2 regions of the Flavobacterium magnesitis genome follow, and region 2 is predicted to be linked to the other one. Evidence: riboswitches for the same ligand, from Rfam matches in the RefSeq annotation. Region 2 holds a riboswitch; the other holds the start of a gene.
The links. Region 2 has a riboswitch for cobalamin ahead of AAGV33_RS10110 (TonB-dependent receptor plug domain-containing protein). Riboswitches for the same ligand answer to the same signal wherever they lie in the genome.

Region 1 (6,281 bases), on a different contig from region 2:
GGATACTATTAGACGTATTAATATTGAGGAAATTAAAAAGGAAAAAGCAATTCCAAAACCAAGAAGTTTTGTAAAAGAACGAAAAGAAAAGGAAGTAGGAGTTCCTGAATTTGATTTGCACATTGAAAAATTAGTCAAAAATAAACACGGAATGTCTAATTATGATATTTTGACTTTACAGGCCGAAACCGCACAACGTCACATAGAATTTGCCATTAAAAACCGCATTCCTAAAATTGTTTTTATACATGGAGTGGGAGAAGGTGTATTGAAAGCCGAACTCGATTTTTTATTAGGACGTTATGATAATATTGATTTTCAAGAAGCCAATTATCAAAAATACGGTCAGGGTGCTACTGAAGTTTTTATCAAGCAAAGTAAAAAATAATAGCATTTACAACTTACAAAAAACGCTCATTTGAATAGTCCAAATGAGCGTTTTTTTATTTTCTAGATTATAGAAATTAATTAGTTGTGGTAAATAATTCTCCTAGAATATAACTATCTCCAAGAGTAAAATTACTAATTCCTTTTTGTAAAGAAACTTTTTTAAGTACTATAGTGTGTTTGAAACTAGTTGGGCCATTAGTTGTTGTCGTAACTTCAATAATACCGCTTTCGCCACTTACTCCCGCTTTACCATCCCATTGTTGATTAAGTACAGGAGTAGTAGGAGTAGTATCGTTGCAAAAATAATCACCAGTTAATAAACCTCCGCCTGTAAATGAACGATAGATGAATACGTTTGTAGTAGTTCCTATAAGTCCTGTTCTTGGTGTATTAAGAGGTGTCACTTCGTTTGCAATTAAACTTGGATCGATGTCTAAGATTAAAGCTGCGCTAGTGGTGTAATTATATATCTCATTAGATGAAGTACATTTCTCTAATGTCTGATCAAAATTAAATGGTAGAGGTGTAATTATAGATTTGTAATTGCCAAAAGGAAATGTTTCGTACACCTGTGTCCCTACAGCTTTTGCAAAAGTTACATTTTTTAACACAATGTTATGGTTATATCCTGTAATTTTTGTACTGTTATTTGCTTCATTATTAGGTTCTATAATAGCACTAGTTACAATTCTTATTTTACCAGCTGTAGCTGTCCATTGGTCGGTAATAACAGGAGTTGCTGGAGCAATAGTTTCACAAATATTGTTAGAGGTTACTGTTCCGTTGTAAAAACGATACACTACTCTATTAGTTGTAGTACTGATGTCTAACTCAACCGTCTCATTATCAGCAGTAAGTTCAGTAGGGAAATTAGTTTCAGGAATTTCCAGTAATAAGGCTTCTTTTTCTTTTAGTTTGTAGATAATATCATTAGTACTACAACTTTGAGTTGAGGTAACGTCTTCAAAGCTAATATCTTCTTGAGTTAAATCTCCATCATCGCAAGCGTTAAATAGTGCTAATAAAACCAATAGGCTTAGGGCTTTTTTCATCTTAAAAATTTTGACAAAAATAGGCAAAAAATGACAAATTTTATTCCGCTTTTGATAATTGATATTTTATAACTTTGCAACAATGAAAAAAATATACCTCGATAACGCCTCTACTACTGCAATCCGACCAGAAGTTATTCAAGAAATGACTAAAATAATGACGGAAGATTATGGAAATCCTTCATCAACGCATAGTTTTGGGCGAAATGCTAAAAACAGATTGGAACTTTCCAGAAAATCTATTGCCAAACAACTGAATGTAAATGCTCAGGAAATTATTTTTACTTCTGGAGGAACAGAAGGAAACAATTGGATTTTGCGTTCGGCAGTTCAGGATTTGCAAGTCAAACGAATCATTAGCAGTAAAATAGAACATCATGCTGTTTTACTGGCTATTACGGCTTTGCAAAAAGAATTTTCTATTCAGGTAGATTATGTTAATGTGTTGCCAAATGGTACAATCGATTTGACTCATTTGTCTGATTTGCTTTCTCAGGAAGTAAAAACATTGGTAAGTTTAATGCACATTAATAACGAAATTGGTACTGCTTTAGATTTGGAGCGAGTAGGTGTAATCTGCAAGCAGTATAATGCTTTGTTTCATTCGGATACGGTGCAATCGATGGGGAAAATGCCATTGGATTTGCAAACCATTGCTGTGGATTTTGTTTTGGCAAGTGCGCATAAATTTCATGGACCTAAAGGAGTGGGATTTGCATTTGTTAGAAAAAATTCGGGATTGCAACCTCTTTTTTATGGAGGCGAACAAGAAAAAGGTTTGCGTGCAGGAACCGAAGCGGTACATCAAATTGCAGGAATGGCAAAGGCTTTAGAAATTTCATATTCGAATTTAGATTCCGAAAAAGAGCATATCACTGCTGTTAAAAATTATCTGATTGAGCAATTAGAAAAAAACTTCCCAGGTTTTGAAATCAACGGAAAGAGCGAAGGTTTTTATAATATTATCAATGTTTTATTGCCTTTCTCAGAGGAAAAAACAGCAATGATTTTATTTCATTTGGATATGCGAGGCATTGCCGTTTCTCGTGGAAGTGCTTGCCAGAGCGGAAGCATTCGACCTTCTCATGTATTAGCCGAAATACTTTCTGATGATTTAATTAAAAAACCAAGTTTGCGTATTTCCTTCAGTCATTATAATACTAAAGAAGATATTGACGGCTTAATTGAAGCTTTAAAAACGGTTTAATATTCTATTTTTAAAGCCAATCTAATTGATTTATTGAAGATTAGGTTTTCAATACATAATTTATACTTCTTATCATACTTGTTTTATTAAAGTTAGTATTAACTTTGCGCCAGATTTTGGTCTGTTTTTTCTGGATTTTTAAGAAAAAATAGTTAAAAGGGAATCAGGTGCAAATCCTGAACAGACCCGCTACTGTAAGTTCTAGTAAAAGTCTTTAAACGTTACTAATGCCATTGTTCGCCCCGGCGGATGAGAAGGTTGTTTAAAGATGGGACAAGTCAGGAGACCTGCCACAATTATATAGTTTAAGACTTTCGAGGAATAAAGTCAAAGGACAAGCAATTAACCTGTTATTTTATAGCGGGAATAATTCTTATGTTTCTTGATAATTACATCCTAAAGTGAGTTTTTATAATTTAATTAGTGATGTGTAATACAAAAAAAACATTTTTTTTCGTTTTCATTCTTTTTGTTCCTTTTTTACTTCATTCTCAGGTAGCTAAAGATAGTTTACAGCTTCTGAAAGAGGTTAAAATCAATTCAAAACCACCGTATCAGGAAGTAATTCCAGTACAAAGTCTTTCCGGAAAACAACTTGAAAATTTAGCCAGCCACAACGTTGCAGATGCGCTTCGGTATTTTGCCGGAACCCAAATCAAAGATTACGGTGGACTTGGCGGACTTAAAACGGTTGATGTTCGAAATATGGGAACGCATCATGTAGGTGTTTTTTATGACGGAATTCAGTTAGGAAATGCACAAAACGGAGTGACCGATTTAGGAAAATATTCCTTGGATGATATGGAATCCCTGACAATGTATAACGGTCAAAAAAGTGAAATTTTCCAATCAGCAAAAGACTTTGCAGCGGCTTCTACCATTTACTTAAGAACGAAACGTCCTGTTTTTGAAGGTAATAAAAAAAGCAATCTACTGGTTCGATACAAAACCATGTCTATCAATTACAATGATCCGTCTTTTAGATGGGAACAAAAATTAAGTGATAAAGTCAGTTTGAGTTTGAGTTCGGAATTTATAAAATCGAATGGAGAATATAAATTCAGATACAAAAGAAACAATCAGGATGGTTCTGTAGCTTATGATACCACTGCAACCCGAATGAATAGTGATATTACAGCACTCAGAATAGAATCAGGACTTTATGGAAAAATAAATAAGGGTTCCTGGGATGCCAAAGTATATTATTACGATTCCGAAAGAGGAGCGCCGGGAGCTATTGTAGAGAATAAGTTTTCGGATGGTTTCAGGCAAAATGACAAGAATTTTTTCACTCAGGCTTTTTTAGTTAAAGACTTTACAGAAAAATATAAATTTCAGGCAAGAGCAAAATATGCTTATGATTATACGCACTATATAGCCAGAGATACTACTAGTGTTTTAGGCGAAACCGTAACTGAAAGTGCTCAATCTGACGATAGTTATTATCAAAGTGAAGCCTATTTTTCGGCAGTAAATATGTACAGTATTTTGCCTAGTTGGGATGTTTCACTTTCTACCGATTTTCAGTACAACAAACTTGATGCGACCCGAAGAGGAATCCAAACCCAATTTTCTTTTCCGCAACGGTATACCACTTTAGTTTCATTGGCTACAGCCTATAGATTGGGCGGATTTAAAATTTTGAGTAGTGTTATTGGAACTCACGTAAAAGAAGAGGTGGAATACAATGCCAAACCACCTGACAAAACCGAATTTACTCCTGCCATATTTCTTGGTTATACTCCATTTAAAAAGTATGATTTTAATTTAAGGGCTTTCGCCAAACGCATTTTCAGAATGCCCACTTTCAATGATTTGTATTATACAATGGTTGGATCCAGTACTTTGAGACCCGAATATATGAATCAGTACGATATTGGTTTTACTTATAATTTACCAGCAAAAGGATTTTTTGATAAATTTTCTATTCAGGTTGATGGCTATTATACGAATACCAAGGACAAAATTGTGGCTGCTCCAACCGGGAATTTATTCCGCTGGATGATGACTAATATGGGGCAGGTAAAAGGACATGGAATAGAATCAGTTATTAATATGGGAACGCATATTAACAAATTAAATCTATCCGCTAATTTGACTTATACCTATTCTGAAAGTAGGGATTATACCAAATTTGCAGGCTTGGAATTGTCGTCTTACGGAGACCAAATTCCTTATACGCCCTGGCATAGCGGTTCTGGAATTTTTAATGCTAATTACAAATCCTGGAATTTTAATTACAGTTTTATCTATGTTGGAAAACGATATAATGGGAATGTCAACAATATTAAAGTGAACGAAGTACAGCCTTGGTATACCCACGATTTAGCTATACAAAAAGCTTTTGTGGTTCATAATTATAAAATAAAAGGAGCAGTAGAGGTAAATAATGTACTCAATCAACATTATGAGGTCATTTACAATTATCCAATGCCAGGTCGAACGATGAAATTTATAATCAGTATTGAATTATGAGAAAGATAATTATAAAAATACTTTTCGGTTTATTTATAGCGCTAGCTTTTACTTCTTGTCGAGAAGATGAAATTATTTTTCTATCCTCGGACAGAAATGTTGCTGAACCTAGAAGTGAAGGAAATATTGAAGGATTTTATCTTCTGAACGAAGGTAATATGGGAATGAACAGGGCAAGTATAGATCTCTTTAATTATCGAACAGGAAACTATACCACCGATATTTATTCGGAACGAAATCCCGAAGTGGTAAAAGAATTGGGTGATGTGGGTAACGATATTCAAATTTACGGTAACAAAGTATTTGCGGTAATTAATGTTTCGAATAAAGTAGAGGTTATTGATAAATGGACAGCCAAACGCATCAAAAAAATAGATATTCCCAATTGTCGATACATAGCTTTTTACAAAGACAAAGCGTATGTAAGTTCTTATTCTGGTTCCGTTACGATTGATCCTAATGCAGAAATTGGTTTTGTTGCCGAAATCGATACCACTTCTTTAGAAATTAAACGTAAAGTAAATGTGGGTTATCAGCCCGAACAAATGGTCGTGCATAATGGGAAATTGTATGTAGCAAATTCTGGAGGGTACCGAGTTCCTGATTATGACCGAACGGTATCGGTGATTGACCTCGCAACTTTTACCGAAATAAAAAAAATAGACGTTGGTATTAATCTCTCCAGCATGAAAATTGACAGTCAGGGCGACATTTATGTCAGTTCACGAGGTGATTATTACGAGACACCTTCGAACCTTTTTGTGATTGATACTAAAACAGATGAGAAAAAAATGCAGCTGGATATTCCAGTTTCGGGAATGTGTCTGGTAGACGATTTGCTTTATTTTTATAGTGTCTCCTGGAGTTATTTGACTAATTCTAATGAAGTTACTTACGGAATATTAGATACCAAAACAAAAAAAATAATCAGCAATCAAATTATTACTGATGGAACAGAAAAACAAATCATGCTTCCGTACGGACTTCAGGTCCATCCCGAAACAAAAGAAATTTATATCACTGATGCACAGAATTATGTAGTAACGGGTTATATTTATTGTTTTACTCCTGACGGCAAATTAAAATGGAAAACAACTGCAGGAAATATTCCTGCACATATAGCTTTTATAACTAAAAACTAAATTATTCAAATAAGT
Region 2 (6,281 bases):
CAACAAATTATGACAACCAACCGATGTTGCAACAACTGAATTGGAAACAAAAATCAGAAACACCTTTTGTTTCAGAAATTACCGAATTACATTCAGGAACAGAAAAACAAATAGAAAACCATAATATTCATCCTGTTGCAACGGATTCTTTTCTAAAAAGTTTGCAGCAGAAAATAGATCAAAAAACAAAACCTATCGGTTCATTAGGAGTTCTCGAAAAAATAGCCAAACAAGTAGCCACGGTTTTTAAAACATTGGAACCTAAAATAAATCAGCCTCACATTGTGGTCTTTGCTGCCGATCACGGAATTGCGCAGCATGGGGTGAGCGCTTATCCGCAGGATGTAACCCGCCAAATGTTGACTAATTTTCTGGAAGGAGGAGCGGCAATAAATGTGTTTTGTAAGCAAAATAAAATAGCTCTTTCAATTGTTGATGCAGGTGTGAATTATGATTTTCCGTCGAATACCGAATTAATTACGGCTAAGATTGATAAAGGAACACATTCGTTTTTAAACGGTCCAGCGATGACCGAAATGCAAATGAATTTGTGTTTTAGCAAAGGAAGTGAAATTGTAGCGGCCATTGCAAAACAAGGAGGCAATTGTATTGGTTTTGGCGAAATGGGAATAGGCAATACGGCTACAGCTTCGGTTTTAATGAGTGTGATTTGTAATTTTTCTATTGAAGATTGCGTAGGCAGAGGCACAGGAGTTGATGACGAGAAACTGCAATTTAAGATTGATATTCTAAGAAAAGCAGTTGAAAATTATAAAGGAGAGAACGATTTAGAAAGTTATTTGGCTTATTTTGGAGGCTTTGAAATTTTGCAAATGGCAGGTGGAATGCTTGAGGCTTACCAACAGAATATGATTTTTCTAGTAGATGGTTTTATTTGCAGTGTTGCTTTTTTAGTGGCTTTCAAAAAAAATCCTGCTATAATGAATAACGCTATTTTTAGCCATCAATCGGCAGAAAAAGCACATAAAAAACTATTGGATTATCTGGGGGTTTCAGCTGTTTTACAACTCGATTTGAGATTAGGAGAAGGAACGGGTTGTGCGCTTGTGTTTCCAATAATTGAATCGGCTGTGGCTTTTTTAAACGAGATGGCAAGTTTTGAAAGTGCTGGTGTGAGTGAGAAGTAGATAGCAGAAGGCAGATTCAGAAAGCAGAAAAGAGATTTTAGATTTAAAGAATTTACAAAATAATGAAAAAAGAACTCCATATATTTTTTACGACATTGCTATTTTACACCCGAATTCCTTGCCCTAAAAACATCAATCATCATCCAGATTATTTAAACAAAGCTTCGAGGTATTTTCCTCTAATAGGCTGGATTGTAGGAGGAATAAGTTTTGTGGTTTTCTATCTTTCTACCTTAATTTTTTCTATTGAAATTGCTGTAGTGCTTTCGATGATTACCAGTATTCTAGTTACAGGTGCTTTTCATGAAGATGGTTTTGCTGATGTTTGTGATGGTTTTGGTGGCGGATGGACCAAAGAAAAGATTCTTTTAATCATGAAAGACAGTGCTATAGGAGCGTATGGAGCGATTGGTTTAGTTTTACTGTTTTTATTAAAGTTTCAGAGTTTGGTTCAATTAACAAACAATACTCAAATACCAGATTTTGGTTTCGGAATTTGGAATTTAAATTTTGGAATTTTTCTTCTCTTTATGAGTGCTCATGCTCTGAGCCGTCTAGCTGCAATATCAATTGTTTTTACGCATCAATATTCAAGAGAAGATGCAACTAGCAAAAGCAAACCGATTGCTCAAAATTTTACATGGAGAGAAGTAGTTGGCGCTTTCTTGTTTGGATTATTACCACTTTTAATATTGGCTGTTTTTTTCTGGCAAATACTTTTAGTTCTAATTCCCGTTTTCTTATTCCGATTTTTTCTGGCTCGTTATTTCCAAAAATGGATAGACGGTTACACTGGTGATTGTCTTGGTGCAACACAACAAGTTTGTGAAGTTGTTTTTTATCTGTCAAGTATTGCAATATGGAAGTTTATTTAGTTCGGCATACCGAAACAACTTGCGAAAAAGGCATTTGTTATGGACAATCCGATGTGGATTTGAAAGAACCTTTTTTAGAACCTTTTAAATCAATAAAGAAACAAATATCATCGGATGCAATTGTTTTTTCGAGTCCATTATCTCGTTGTATGCTTTTGGCCAATTATTTATCGCCATCAATTAGTGTCGATTCGAGGCTGATGGAAATGAATTTTGGCGATTGGGAAATGAAAAATTGGGATGCTATTCCCGAAGCTGATTTCACCCCCTGGATGACCGATTTTGTGAATGTAGCCGTTCCTAATGGCGAATCTTTCGTTGCTTTACACCATCGTGTAACTGATTTTTTGGCGACACTTGTTTCAGAATATAATTCGAAAAAAATAGTGATTGTTACCCACGCCGGAGTAATCCGAAGTATTTTGTGTGCCATTTCAAATTTGCCATTGAAAGATGCTTTTACTAATAAAGTAGATTTTGGAGCTGTCATAAAAATAGAATTATAACTTGAATTGAAGTTATTTATTTCGCTGGTTTTTAGTTTTTTATATGTGCTTAATCAAATATCGATATAAATTTGATTTTTAGCTGAATTAAGTTTTATCTTTGCCGCCGTATTGAGGTTGTTGTTTTTCTATCGAAAAAGAGCATTAAAAGGGAATCAGGTTAAATACCTGAGCTGTACCCGCAACTGTAAGCTATCAAGCTTGTTGTTATCTACAAAACCACTGTTTGAAGGTGGGAAGTTAGAAGTTAGAGGTTAGAAGTTTAATACTTCTTACTTCGTATTTCTGATTTCCAACTTAAAATGGGAAGGTAAACAACAAGACGCAAGCCAGGAGACCTGCCTATTACATCGAGTATCAAACTTTCGGGAAAAAAGGTTTGGGTATGGGTTATTCTATGCTTTTCTCCCATTTATTAGTCATGTAACAGAAAAAACTGTTATTAATTGTTTTAAAATGAACAAAAAAATCGTTCGTATTAGTGCGTTATTCGTATTAGTAAGTGCTTGTGCTTTTGCGCAAAAAAAAGGAGTTGTGCTTCCAGTAACCAATGAACTAGAGGAAGTGGTTATTTCGGATTCTAAATTTGCTTTGCCAAAGGAAAAATCAGGAAAAGTGATTGTGAAAATTACATCTGAGGATTTGAAAAAAAGACCAGGACAATCCATAGCTGAGGTTTTGAGTACTGTAGCAGGGGTTGAAGTTAATGGAAATCAAAGTAGTCCTGGGAAAAATTTGAGTTATTATATCAGAGGAGGACGTAATCGTCAGACATTAATTTTGATTGATGGTGTTCCTGTAACTGATGCTTCGGGAATTAATTTAGATTACGATTTACGTTTAATTCCTGTACAACAAGTAGAAAGCATTGAGATAATGAAAGGAGCAGCCAGCACGCTTTATGGTTCTGGAGCTGCTACAGGAGTAATTAATATTACCCTTAAGAAAGCAGAAAAAAAAGCTGTTGCAGGAAATGTTTACATGAGTTTAGGAACACAAACGGATGCAAAAGACAAGGATTATTCAGTTCAGGATTACAATCAAGGATTCTCATTTAATGGAAGAACCGAGAAGTTTAACTATTTTGCATCTTTAAATAGTACTGAAACTACTGGTATTTCGGAAGCTAGACCAGCTTTAGATACAGATACTTTTGAAGCGGATAGTTTTTCAAGAGTAAATGGTTTAGTAAAATTTGGCTTTACGCCAACAAAAAAATTGAGTTTTGATTTTTTTGCGAATTACGACCGACTTAAAAATGATTTTGATGCTGCTTCATTTGTAGATAATGCAAATAATTTTAATAAGTCAGAACAATATCGTGTAGGTTTTTCTCCAAAATACACATATAATAAAGGGGAGTTAATTGTTAATACAGCTGCTAGTTTGATGAATAGAGCATCTTTTAGTGGAAGTTTAACAGATTATAAATCTAGAAATGTAAATGTAGATGCATTTAATAAATATCAAATTGCATCTGAATTATTTATTGTAACAGGAGCTCAGTTTCAGTTTTTTGATATGTCAATAAATGGTTTGTATAGTCAACTTTCAGATGAAGTGGCTAAATTTAATTTGATTGATCCTTATGTAACTGCTGTTTATAATTCTGATTTTGGATTAAATATCAATACTGGAGCTCGATTGAATGTTCATAGTAAATACGGAAGTAATTTTGTTTACAATATCAATCCATCATTTTCTTTCAGTGAAATTCCTTTAAAATTAATAACTTCATACAGTACAGCATATATAACGCCAAGTTTGTATCAATTATACGATGGATTTTCGGGTAACTTAGATTTGACTCCGGAAAAAAACAGCACTTTAGAGGCTGGTTTTGAATTGGGATTATTAGACGAAAAATTAAATATTAATTCAGTAGCTTTTTATAGAGAACAAAATAACACCATTGGATATGTTTCTAGTTATATAAATGTTGAAGGAAAGAATAATGTAAGAGGTGTTGAAACCATGTTTTCTTATATTTTGTCAGATAAATTAAGATTGAATGGAAATTATACTTTTACTCAATTTGAGGAAGCCTTAACTTTTAGTCAGCGTATTCCAAAGCACAAAGCCAATGCCTCAGTGGATTATCAACCCACAATTAGAACATTTTTCAATATTAGCTATCAATATGTTGATCAAAGAGCAGATGCTTTTTATGATTCAAATTTTGCAGCTGTACCTGTTACTTTGGATTCTTATCAGTTATTAAATGCTACTGCCAGATACGAGCTTATAAAAAATAGAATGACGGTTTTTGCAACTGCTACAAATATTTTAAACGAAGACTTTTATGAAGTTATTGGGTATACTACCCGAGGAAGAAACTTTAAATTAGGTTTAAATATCAATTTATAGTATTAAATTTTAGGGTTTATAACAACAAAGGCTTTCAGAAATGAAAGCCTTTGTTGTATTATTTAAAATGATTTATTATTCAAAATACATTTGATTTTGTCCTCTAAGGGTTTTAGAATCATTCAGATATTCTAAATTTTCTAATGATTTTTCAGGTATCATTCGAGCAGTTCCAGTTATTTTTCCAATTGCTGTATTTAATAATGGTTCGTCAGTGTTACCAAGAACACCAAGAGTCTGTACTCTTTCTAATAATTTGTGTTCAGGCTCTAAACCGTCTAAATAATCTCCAAAACCTACCGAATTTATAGAATGGGCTACAATCAATTGCATCGCATATCGGTGTGAAGGATTCACATTTTTTTTAGTAAATCCAGGAGAATCATAAAGTGTGACAGAAGCAACGTCTTTTCCATAAGTAGCGTCACCTATTTGGATAACATTAATATACGGATCTAGGCCATTAATAATAAGTTCACTTGCTGAAGCTGTACTTCTAGTTGTTAAAACGTAAACAGTGTTTAAATTCAAACTGTTTAAACTTGTTCCATCGATAGTGCTTGTAAAAGTGTATTTTCTGTTGAGGTATGATTTTTTGTCATTATAAGCTAATTCGCTAAAAAGTTCACCTCTAAATTGTCCTGTGATCATACTTGCTAATCGGGTTGCAGTTAGGACAGAACCTCCGCCGTTGTATCTTAAATCCAAAACCAATTCGGTTACACCTTCGGATTTGAAATAACCAAAAGCATCATTGAGTTCAGCATCATAAACAGGATAAAATCCGTTGTACATAAGGTAACCAATTTTATGAGCTCCACTATTGATTACTTTCTTGATAAAAACAGGGTTTTCGGCTAAACTAGTTTTGGTTAAATCTACCGATTTTCCATTGGGAGTAATTACAGGATTATTGTTAGCATCATAAGTTAAATCAGCAAAATTCAGAGTATAGTTTTCATTCGGACTATTTAATAAGCTGCGATAGTTTGTTAGGGTTAAACTGGTTCCATTTACTGCATAAAAAACTTCGCCACGTTTGATGTTTTTGTTAGATGCATCTGAATTTGGAATAATATAACGTACATAGCCTATAACTTTATCAGTGTTTACAAGGCTTAAGCCGTATTCAACGCCATTGTTTTTAGTTGTTCCTCCTAATTGTTGTTCGAGTGTGAGATAATCACTAACCATCCAGCTAAATTGGTCTACAACATTTGTTTCATACAAACTAGGTGGTCGATGGAGTAAGTTTTCAAATACATTTTCTGGCGAAGAAAAGTTGTTTAAAAAACTTTCATATTCGGCATTTGATGTAAATCGTTTGTCGGCTAAATCTGGAACTTCGGCTTGCCATAAGTACATGGAATTAATTCCTCGCCAAA

Region 1: it holds a riboswitch for cobalamin, as region 2 does, so the genes downstream of both, AAGV33_RS13680 (TonB-dependent receptor) here and AAGV33_RS10110 (TonB-dependent receptor plug domain-containing protein) in region 2, are expected to answer to the same signal.

Annotation. Positions count from the first base shown of each region.
Region 1 covers NZ_JBCFQK010000023.1:28,224-34,504, reverse strand. The annotation lists gene AAGV33_RS13695 (Smr/MutS family protein) at 1-388, shown strand, start outside; gene AAGV33_RS13690 (hypothetical protein) at 465-1,442, opposite strand; gene AAGV33_RS13685 (cysteine desulfurase family protein) at 1,525-2,649, shown strand; cobalamin riboswitch at 2,750-2,958, shown strand; gene AAGV33_RS13680 (TonB-dependent receptor) at 3,076-5,124, shown strand; gene AAGV33_RS13675 (DUF5074 domain-containing protein) at 5,121-6,266, shown strand.
Region 2 covers NZ_JBCFQK010000013.1:28,932-35,212, reverse strand. The annotation lists gene cobT (nicotinate-nucleotide--dimethylbenzimidazole phosphoribosyltransferase) at 1-1,148, shown strand, start outside; gene AAGV33_RS10120 (adenosylcobinamide-GDP ribazoletransferase) at 1,211-2,023, shown strand; gene cobC (alpha-ribazole phosphatase) at 2,008-2,529, shown strand; cobalamin riboswitch at 2,626-2,889, shown strand; gene AAGV33_RS10110 (TonB-dependent receptor plug domain-containing protein) at 2,986-4,896, shown strand; gene AAGV33_RS10105 (S41 family peptidase) at 4,972-6,281, opposite strand, start outside.